3 regions of the Methylobacterium sp. AC690 genome follow, and region 3 is predicted to be linked to each of the others. Evidence: predicted binding sites of a transcription regulator. Region 3 holds the regulator's gene; each other region holds the start of a gene.

Region 1 (3,260 bases), on a different contig from region 3:
CGACGTGGTCTCGGACTGCGGCGGCCAACGCGTGCGCCGGAGCCCTCGTTCCGCGCTCGCCCGGGTCCGTTCCGAGACACGCCCATCGCGGAGACCCGGGGCTCGTGCTCCCCGCCCGATCAGTTCACGCCTGCCGCCTTCAGCCATTCGGTCTTCCGCACGAGGTCGGCGACGGAGCCGGCCGCCATCTTCCGCATGACGTTGCCGCGGTGAATCTTGACGGTGATCTCGCTGATCCCCAGCGCATGGGCGATCTGCTTGTTGAGGAGCCCCTTGACCACCTGCTGCATGACCTCGGTCTCACGCGCCGTGAGGGTCCGGGCGAGGGCTTCGAGTGCGGCCATACCCGCGCGCTCGGCGCGGCGCGCCCGATCCCGATCGATCGCGACGGCGATCGCGTCCAGCATGTCCTGATCGCGGAACGGCTTGGTCAGAAAATCGAGCGCGCCGGCCTTCATGGCCTGGACACTCATGGGAATGTCGCCGTGACCGGTCATGAAGATGATCGGCATGCGATTGCCCAGGGCGATCAGCTTCGTCTGCAGATCGAGGCCGCTGGCTCCGGGCAGCCGGACATCCAGAACCAGGCAGCCGGGGCGATCCGGCAGGGCGGCGGCGAGCAGGTCGTGCGTCGATCCGAAGGCCAGCGTATCGAGTCCGACCGACCGGAGCAGGTCCTGCAGGCCGTCGCGGACGCCCTCGTCATCCTCGACGATGACGACCAGGGGAGCGGTTTTGGCGGCGGCAGTCGGCCTTGGAGAGCGGCGGATATCGCTTGCCATCGTCATCAACGAGACCTTGGAACCCGTGGGCGTGCGTCGATCAAGGTCGTGCTTACCGAGATTTCCGCTGCCTGATCAAGCGCGCTTCAGCGGGCCAGAACCGATTTTCATCTTTCTCTTACCGAGTCATCAAGTTAACGGCGCCCAGGCATGACGCTGCTTGGCCGCGAAACACCGCATCCTCGTCGATCGGAGACTGATCCAAAGCGGTCTTCGTACTTGTCCGGTTCTTGCGGTCCCGGTGGCGCCGGGCATCGGCGACAGCGGAAAGAAGCGGTTCTGTGCTGGCTTCCAGGCGCGGCAGACGGCTTCCAGGCGCGGCAGACCGCCCTGTCGGGGCAAGGGCACCGGCTGCCGCGGCCCGTTCGCGGGATCTTCGCAGGCGCAGGATCGTGCCACCGCGTCGATCGCGGCGCATGCCGCCCCCGCGCAGGACGGTCGTCGCCGAAAGCCGCCCGTGTGTGACGCGTGCAGCGTCGTCAAGGCGTCAGACAGGATCGCCATAGCGGAGCCTTCGGAAGGGAGCCCGCCGCCATGTCCTCCTCGTCCCGTTGCAGCCTGACCCGCCGTCCGTTCCTGACGGGGGCCGCCGGCCTCATCGGGCTCGGCACCGGCGTTTTCCGGCCCGGCCTCAGCCGGGCCGCAGACCGCCCCGTCCTCACCCACGGTCTGCAATCCGGCGACGTCGACGGCACCTCCGCCGTGGTCTGGGCCCGGGCCGACCGCCCCTGCCGGGCGATGATCGAGTGGTCGACCACCGAGCGCTTCGCGGACGTTCGCGGCGGCGTCTTCGCCGATGCACTCCCGGCGAGCGACGGCACCGTGAAGGTCGCCCTGACGGACCTGCCGCCGGGCCAGGACGTGTTCTACCGGGTCCGGCTGCAGGATCTCGCCGCGCCGACGATCCTCGGGGCGCCGCAGGTCGGGCGCTTCCGCACGGCCCCGGCCGAGCGCCGCTCGGTCTCGTTCTGCTGGTCCGGCGATACGGCGGGCCAGGGCTGGGGCATCGACGAGGCCCGGGGCGGGATGACGATCTACGCAGCCATGCTGCGCAACCGGCCGGACTTCTTCCTGCATTCCGGCGACACCATCTACGCCGACGGCCCGATCGTACCGGAGGTGCGCCTGCCCGACGGCACCCTCTGGCGCAACCGCGTCACCGAGGCGGTGTCGAAGCCGGCCGAGACCCTGGAGGAGTTTCGCGGGCGCTACCGCTACAACCTGACCGACGCGAACGTGCGGGCGATGAACGCCGAGATCCCGATCTTCGCGCAGTGGGACGACCACGAGGTCACCAACAACTGGTGGCCGGGCGAGCCTCTGACCCGGGCCGAACACCTGCGGAAAGCCTATCGCGACCCGAACGTGCTGGCGCTCCAGGTCCGCGCCACGCGGGCCTTCCACGAGTACATGCCGATGCGCTTCGCGCCGGCGGAGCCCGGCCGGGTCTACCGCAAGATCTCGCATGGGCCGCTGGTCGACGTGTTCCTGCTCGACATGCGCTCCTATCGCGGGCCGAACGGCGAGAACCGGCAGACCGCCTACGGGCCTGAGGCCCATTTCCTCGGCCCGACACAGATCGCCTGGCTCAAGCGGGAACTTCTCGCCTCCCGCGCGACCTGGAAGGTGATCGCGGCCGACATGCCGATCGGGCTCGTCGTCCCCTACGAGTCCCAGCCGCCCTTCGGCTCGGAGGCCATCGCGCAGGGCGACGGGCCACCGCTGGGCCGGGAACTCGAGATCGCCGACCTCCTGCGCTTCCTGCGGGATGCGGGCATCCGCAACACCGTCTGGCTGACGGCGGACGTGCACTACGCGGCGGCGCATTACTACGACCCGAACCGGGCGCGATTCCAGGATTTCGAGCCGTTCTGGGAGTTCGTCGCGGGCCCGTTGCATGCCGGCACCTTCGGCCCCAACGCCCTCGACGACACCTTCGGACCCCAGCTGCGCTTCGCGAAGGCGCCCCCGCCGGGCCAGACCAATCTCTCGCCGGCCGCGGGCTACCAGTTCTTCGGCCACGTCGCGGTCGAGGGCGCGACGGAACAGATGACCGTCACCCTGAAGGACGCCGCCGATACCGCGCTCTGGTCGGTGACCCTCGATCCCGTACGACCCTAGCCGGCCGGACCGGATCGCCGGGCACCTTCCGGCCAAGCCCCCTCCGGCCGGGTACCCCGGTCTCGCGCCTCAGTGATGCCCCGCCATGTGCCGGCCGATGCTGCGGGCGTCGGCCTCGGCGCGGCTCACCGCGTGCACGATGCGGCCGTCGGACATCACCACGATGCGGTCCGAGAGCTCCAGGATCTCATCGAGATCCTCGCTGATCAGCAGGACCGCCGCGCCGGCGTTGCGGGCCGCCATGATCCGGGCCCGGATCTCGGCGACGGCGGTGAAGTCGAGCCCGAAACAGGGATTGGCCACGACGAGGAGGTCGACCGGATCGGTGAGCTCGCGCGCCAGCACCGCCCGCTGCAC
Region 2 (3,260 bases), on a different contig from region 3:
ATAGTTGCCGGTGCCCACGTGGCAGTAGGTGACGAGGCGGTCGCCCTCGCGCCGGACCACCATGGACAGCTTGGCATGGGTCTTCAGCTCGATGAAGCCGAACACCACCTGCGCGCCGGCCTTCTCCAGGTTGCGCGCCCAGCGGATGTTGGCTTCCTCGTCGAAGCGGGCCTTCAGCTCGACCAGCGCCGTCACTGACTTGCCGAGCTCGGCGGCTTCCGCCAGCGCCGCGACAATCGGGGAGTTCGAGGAGGTGCGATAAAGCGTTTGCTTGATCGCCACCACGTTGGGGTCGCGGGCAGCCTGAGCGAGGAACTGTACCACCGCGTCGAAGGATTCGTAGGGGTGGTGGACGATGAAGTCCTTCTGTCGAATGGCCGCAAAGACATCGCCGCCGCTCTCGCGGATGCGCTCGGGGAAGCGGGGGTTGTAGGACTTGAATTTCAGGTCCGGCCGGTCGATGCCCACGATCTGCGACAGCTCGTTCAGGGCCAGCATCCCCTCCACGAAGATCACCGCGTCGCTGCCGATCTCGAGTTCGTCGGCCACGAAGGCACGCAGGTCCTCGGGCATTCCGGCCTCGACCTCCAGCCGGATGACGACGCCGCGGCGGCGCTGCTTGAGGGCCGTCTCGAAATGCAGGACGAGATCCTCGGCCTCCTCCTCGATTTCGAGATCCGAGTCGCGGATGACGCGAAACGCGCCCTGTCCGCGCAAGGCGTATCCCGGGAAGAGCCGCCCGGTGAACAGCACGATGACCTGCTCGATGGCGATGAAGCGGGCGGTCGAATCGTTCTCGGCATCCGGCAGGCGCACGAAGCGGTCGAGCACCGCCGGCAGACGGATCAGCGCGCGCAGGGTGCGGCCGTCACGGGGGCGCACCAGCATCAGCGCGATGGTCGAGCCGAGATTCGGAATGAACGGGAACGGGTGCGCCGGATCGATGGCGAGCGGCGTCAGGACCGGGAAGACATGGTTGAGGAAGTAGTCTTCCAGCCACGCCTTGTGATCCTGGGTCAGGCCGGCGGGCTCCATGAGTTCGATGCCGACGCCGAGGAGTTCACCGCGCAATTCGCGCCAGCGCGCCTGCTGATCGAGGGCGAGCCGCGAGACCTCGGTGCCTACGCGCGTCAGCTGTTCGGCCGGGGTCAGGCCGTCCTGCGAGGGTAGAACGAGACCGGCACGGACCTGATCGTGCAGGCCAGCGACGCGCACCATGAAGAATTCGTCGAGGTTGTTCGCCGAGATCGAGAGGAAACGGACCTGCTCCAGGAGAGGGTGGTTGGCGTTCGAGGCCTCCTCCAGCACCCGACGGTTGAACTGAAGCCAGGACAGCTCGCGGTTGACGAAGCGCTCGGGGGAGTGGCGCAGGGCGAGCCCCGCCTCCCGCACGGAATCACGCGCCTCCGCGCCGAGGGGGGCCTCGGCGGGAGGAGGCGGCAGCTCTCCCGGGGGCGGCAGGTCGAGATCGGCATCAGGCAGGGCATCGGAGACGGGTTCCCTGGTATCCGGAAGCACATCCCGCACCGTCTTCCCCGGCTGGGGTTTCGAAGCCACCGCTGCGGGCTGCCCGACTCGCCGGGCGGCGGGCCGGGCGGCCCGCGTACGGCCCTCGGTGGCACGCGGGGTTCCGACATCCGCTGCCGTCGCGTCCGAGTCCATGTCCGCCAAGAGTTCGTCTCCTACAGGTCTTCGAGGGTCGGCGTCGTAGCACGGGGCGGGCCGGCGTTTGTGACGGTTGCATGACGATCTTTGGCACGATCGTCGGTCGTCCGTCGTGTCGGCATGCCGTCCTCAGCGCGGGGCATGATCCTCGGGATCCGCCTCGTCCTCGTCTTCCGGTTCCCCGGCTCCGAAACCGAGGCGCTCCAGCACCGCCAGTGCCAGGGGTTTGGTGATACGTCGGCCCCGGCTCAAGGCATCCCGGTCCAGGGCGGTGACCACCTCTCGGGCGCGCCCGAGGGAGCGGTCGATTCGCAGCGCCAGAGCCTCAACGATCGCGAGATCCACCACGAGTTGTCGGTCGACGAACAGCTTGACGAGGACCGCGCGCAACAGGGCGTCGTCCGGGGGCAGGATGGTGGCGCCGGGGGCGAGGCGCAGGCGGGAACGTAGGTCCGCCGTTGTCAGGCCAAGCCCATCCACTGAGGTGGCGGAGGTGACGAGGACTGGGCAGGCGCGCTCGCGCGCAAGGTTGAGGAGGTGGAACAGGGCCGCCTCGTCGCGGGGGGCGCCCCCGTCTGCGCCGATCCGGTCGATGTCCTCGATCACCAGGGCGCCGTTGGAGAGGAAGTGCGGCACCGTTGCTGCGGTAATCTCGGAAGCCCGGGCCGTCCAGGCATGGGAGCGAGTCGCCCAGATCGAGGCGAGGTGACTCTTGCCGCTGCCCGGTGGTCCGGTGAGCAGGCACACCGTGTCGGGCCAATGCGGCCACGCCTCGATCAGCGTGTAAGCGGCCTCGTTGGCCGGTCCCACGAGGAAGTCCTCGCGGCCATAGCGCGGGTCGGCCGGCAGGTCGAAGGCCAGCTGCTTCGGGGGAACGGTGTCGCGGATTGCCATTCAGGGTTCGGGCTTTGACAGGAGCGCGGGTGCGTCCGCGTAGTAGAGCGGACTTCGGAGGTAGCGCTCCAGGACGAAGCGGACCAGCACGCCGATGGACGCCGCTACCGGAACGGCCAGCAACAGCCCGAGGAAGCCGAACAGAGAGCCGAAGGCGAGGAGCGCAAACATGAGCCAGACCGGGTGAAGGCCGACCGATTCGCCCACGAGCTTGGGTGAGATGATGTTGCCTTCGAGAAATTGTCCGACCACGAACACCCCGATGGTGAGGCCGATATGCAGCCAGTCGGAACCCGGCCAGAACTGGGCAAGGGCAACGCCGACCGAGAGCAGGAAGCCGGTCAGCGTCCCAACATAGGGGATGAAGGTGAGGAAGCCCGCGATGAGACCGATGAGGACACCGAAATTCAATCCGACGAGGAACAATCCGACGGCGTAGAAGGTGCCGAGAATGAGGCAGACCAGGGTCTGCCCGCGGACGAACCCCGTCACTGCCCCGTCGATCTCACGCCCGAGGCGCCGTACGACCGGCCGATGCCGGGGCGGTACCCAGCCATCGAGGGTCCCGATCATCCGGTCCCAGTCGACGAGAAGGTAGAATGCCACCACGGGCGTGACGACGAGGAGCGACGCAATGGAGATCAGCGCCTGGCTGCCCGACCACAAGGACTTCAGGAAAGTCAGGAACCAGGTGCCGCCCT
Region 3 (3,260 bases):
TTCGTGGCCGAGCACCGCCCGACCTCGCTGATCGGTCGTCTCGCCACCGTCGAGGAGGTGGCCAGCATGGTCGCCTACCTCTGCAGCCCGGCCGCCAGCGCCACCAGCGGCGCGGCCCTCCGGGTCGATGGCGGCGTGGTGCGCAGCATCGTCTGAGGACGCGCCGCCCGGTGCGCGGCGGCGGGTGCGGTAAGGATTTCGCAACCTCTGCCGCCGACCCTGGCCCGAAGAGACGGGAGGGCCAAGCGATGGGGGATTATGCGCTGGAAGGTCCGCGCTGGGGCACGGGCGCGGCGGGCACGAGCGGCGGTACCGTCACCTGGGCCGTCGACGGCACGATTCCCACCAGCTTCGTGAGCCTTCTCCAGGCCGCCTTCGCCACCTGGGCGGCGGCCGCCAACATCGCGTTCCAGCAGGTGGCCACGACGGCCAGCGCCCAGATCGACGTCACCCTCGGGGGAATCGACGGGCTCGGCAACACCCTGGGCTATGCCCATTATACCTATAGCGGCCAGCGCATGCAGTCGGTGGAGATCACCTTCGACAGCGGCGAGGGCTGGCACGCCGCCTCCGGCGGGCGGGTGGTCAGCACCCAGAACGTCGATCTCTCCCTGGTGGCGCTGCACGAGATCGGCCACGCGCTCGGCCTCGATCACTACAACACCAAGCCCGAGGTGATGAACGCCATCCTCAACACCAGCATCAAGACCCTGGCGGCCGGCGACCTCGCCGGAATCCAGGCCCTGTACGGCGCGCCGAGCGCTCCGGTGGTGGCCGTGGCCGCACCGTCGAGCCCGGTCGCCGCCTCCACCGCCCCGGCGGTCACGGCGGTGTACCGGTTCTACGACACCCATACGGGGGATCACTTCTACACGACGAGCACCGCCGAGAAGGCGCAGATCCAGCAGACGCTGCCGTGGTTCAACTACGAGGGCACTGCCTGGGCGGCCCCGGCCAAGGGCGCCGACACGGTGGACGTGTTCCGGTTCTTCGACACGGTCTCCAACGCCCACTTCTTCACGACAAGCGTGTCCGAGCGGGACCAGGTCCTGAAGACCGCGCCGAGCTACAAGTACGAGGGCGTGGCCTTCGAGGCCTACGCCGATGCCAGCGCCCCCGGCGGCCTGACCCTGGAGCGCTTCTACAACACCCAGACCGGCCAGCATCACTTCGCCGGCAGCGCCGAGGAGGCCAACGGCATCAATCACGGCGTCGCGGGTCCGGGCTGGGTCGACGAGGGCAAGGCCTTCACCGTCCACCTGCCCACCGACACGATGATGTTCGCCTGAGCGGCGGGGCCGGCCACTCGGCTCGGCGACTTGGCTCAGCCCAGCGACTCGGCCCGGCTACTCGGCTTCGGTCTCGAACATCTCGTCGAAGGAATAGCCCGAGCCGCGCACGGTGCGGATCGGGTCGCTCTGGCGCGGGCGGTTCAGGGCTTTGCGCAGGCGCCCGACATGGACGTCGACGGTGCGCTCGTCGATGTAGACGTCGTGGCCCCAGACGCCGTCGAGGAGCTGCTCGCGGGAGAACACCCGGCCGGGGCTCTGCATCAGGAACTCGAGGAGCTTGAACTCGGTCGGCCCGAGATGGATCTCGCGGCCCTCCCGGCGGATGCGGTGGCTGACCCGGTCGAGCTCGATGTCGCCGGCCACCAGCAGGTTGGCGACGTGGGCGGGCTTGGCCCGGCGCAGCAGGGCGCGGACCCGGGCGAGGAGCTCGGGCACCGAGAACGGCTTGACGATGTAGTCGTCGGCGCCGGTTCCCAGGCCGCGGATGCGGTCGCCCTCCTCGCCCCGCGCCGTCAGCATGATGACCGGCAGCCGCTCGGTTTCGCGCCGGGCGCGGATACGGCGGCAGAGCTCGATCCCCGACAGGGCGGGCAGCATCCAGTCGAGCAGGACGAGGTCGGGCACCTGCTCCTGCAGGCGCAGGTCCGCCTCGTCGCCGCGGGCGGCCGAGTCGACGATGAACCCCTCGGCCTCGAGGTTGTAGCGGAGGAGAAGGGTCAGGGCCTCCTCGTCCTCGACGATCAGGATACGCGTACTCATCGTGCGCTTTCGATCAGACCGGCACGGGGTCAGGCCGCGCCGGGCATGTCCACGGTGGCGTAGTTGGAGGCGTCGTTCTTCGGGCGCTCGCGCTCGGCCAGCAGGTTCTCGCCGGTGACGAGGTAGTGGATCGTCTCGGCGATGTTGGTGGTGTGGTCGCCGATGCGCTCGATGTTCTTGGCCACGAACAGGAGGTGCGTGCAGAACGAGATGTTGCGCGGATCCTCCATCATGTAGGTCAGGAGCTCGCGGAACAGGGAATTGTAGAGGGCGTCGATGGCGTCGTCGCGCTCCCAGACGCCGAGGGCCGCCTTGATGTCGCGGCTGGCATAGGCGTCGAGGACGTCCTTGAGCTGCTCCTGCACCAGGTCGCTCATGTGCTGGACGCCGATGACGATCTTCTGCGGCTGGATCTGGTCGGCGATCGCCACGACGCGCTTGGCGACGTTCTTGGCGAGGTCGCCGATGCGCTCGAGATCGTTCGACACCCGGATCGCCGTCACGGTCTCGCGCAGGTCGATGGCCAGGGGCTGGCGCCGGGCGATGAGCAGGATCGCCCGCTCCTCGATCTCGCGCTGCAGGGTGTCGAGGCGGGTGTCGGCGGCGATCACCGCCTGGGCCAGGGGCGCGTCGCGGCGCACCAGGGCCTCGCCGGCCTCGGTCATCATCTTCTCGGCGATGCCGCCCATCTCGGAGATCGAGCGGCGCAGGTCCTCAAGGTCCGTATCGTAGGATTTGACGATGTGGTCGGGCATGGGTCTCGCTCCTCGATCGGGCCCGCCTGTCCGGTGCCCGCCCTGGCGGTGATGTGGGGCGCGGGCCGATCCCGGCCGGCGGAGGATCAGCCGAAGCGGCCGGTGATGTAGTCCTGCGTCTGGCGCTTCTCCGGGTTCATGAAGATGCGCGTCGTCGGGCCGAATTCCACCAGCTCGCCGAGATACATGAAGGCGGTGAACTGCGAGATGCGCGCCGCCTGCTGCATGTTGTGCGTGACGATGACGATGGTGAATTCCGAGCGCAGCTGCTCGATCAGCTCCTCGATGCGGCCGGTGGAGATCGGGTCGAGGGCCGAGGTCGGCTCGTCGAACAGGATCACCTCGGGGCGCTGGGCCACCGTGCGGGCGATGCAGAGGCGCTGCTGCTGGCCGCCCGAGAGGCCCATGCCGGACTGCTTGAGCTTGTCCTTCACCTCGTCCCAGAGGGCGGCCT

Evidence for each region. The regulator PhoB, encoded in region 3, activates phosphate uptake and scavenging genes when phosphate is short. The targets are predictions, from matches to a motif close to TGTCATNNANCTGTCAT.
Region 1: AC0IY1_RS24720 (alkaline phosphatase D family protein) is a predicted target of PhoB. The motif match lies at 1,257-1,273, and genes of this name have one in related genera.
Region 2: AC0IY1_RS21265 (RNA degradosome polyphosphate kinase) is a predicted target of PhoB. The motif match lies at 1,732-1,748, and genes of this name have one in related genera.

The regions. Positions count from the first base shown of each region.
Region 1 is NZ_CEEDOX010000036.1:9,639-12,898, reverse strand. Features, by position in the region: gene AC0IY1_RS24725 (response regulator transcription factor) at 120-788, opposite strand; gene AC0IY1_RS24720 (alkaline phosphatase D family protein) at 1,317-2,903, shown strand; gene AC0IY1_RS24715 (ABC transporter ATP-binding protein) at 2,973-3,260, opposite strand, start outside.
Region 2 is NZ_CEEDOX010000021.1:24,882-28,141, forward strand. Features, by position in the region: gene AC0IY1_RS21265 (RNA degradosome polyphosphate kinase) at 1-1,662, opposite strand, end outside; gene AC0IY1_RS21270 (P-loop NTPase family protein) at 1,795-2,553, opposite strand; gene AC0IY1_RS21275 (AI-2E family transporter) at 2,560-3,260, opposite strand, start outside.
Region 3 is NZ_CEEDOX010000008.1:34,454-37,713, reverse strand. Features, by position in the region: gene AC0IY1_RS10945 (SDR family NAD(P)-dependent oxidoreductase) at 1-156, shown strand, start outside; gene AC0IY1_RS10940 (matrixin family metalloprotease) at 249-1,289, shown strand; gene phoB (phosphate regulon transcriptional regulator PhoB) at 1,347-2,051, opposite strand; gene phoU (phosphate signaling complex protein PhoU) at 2,081-2,806, opposite strand; gene pstB (phosphate ABC transporter ATP-binding protein PstB) at 2,893-3,260, opposite strand, start outside.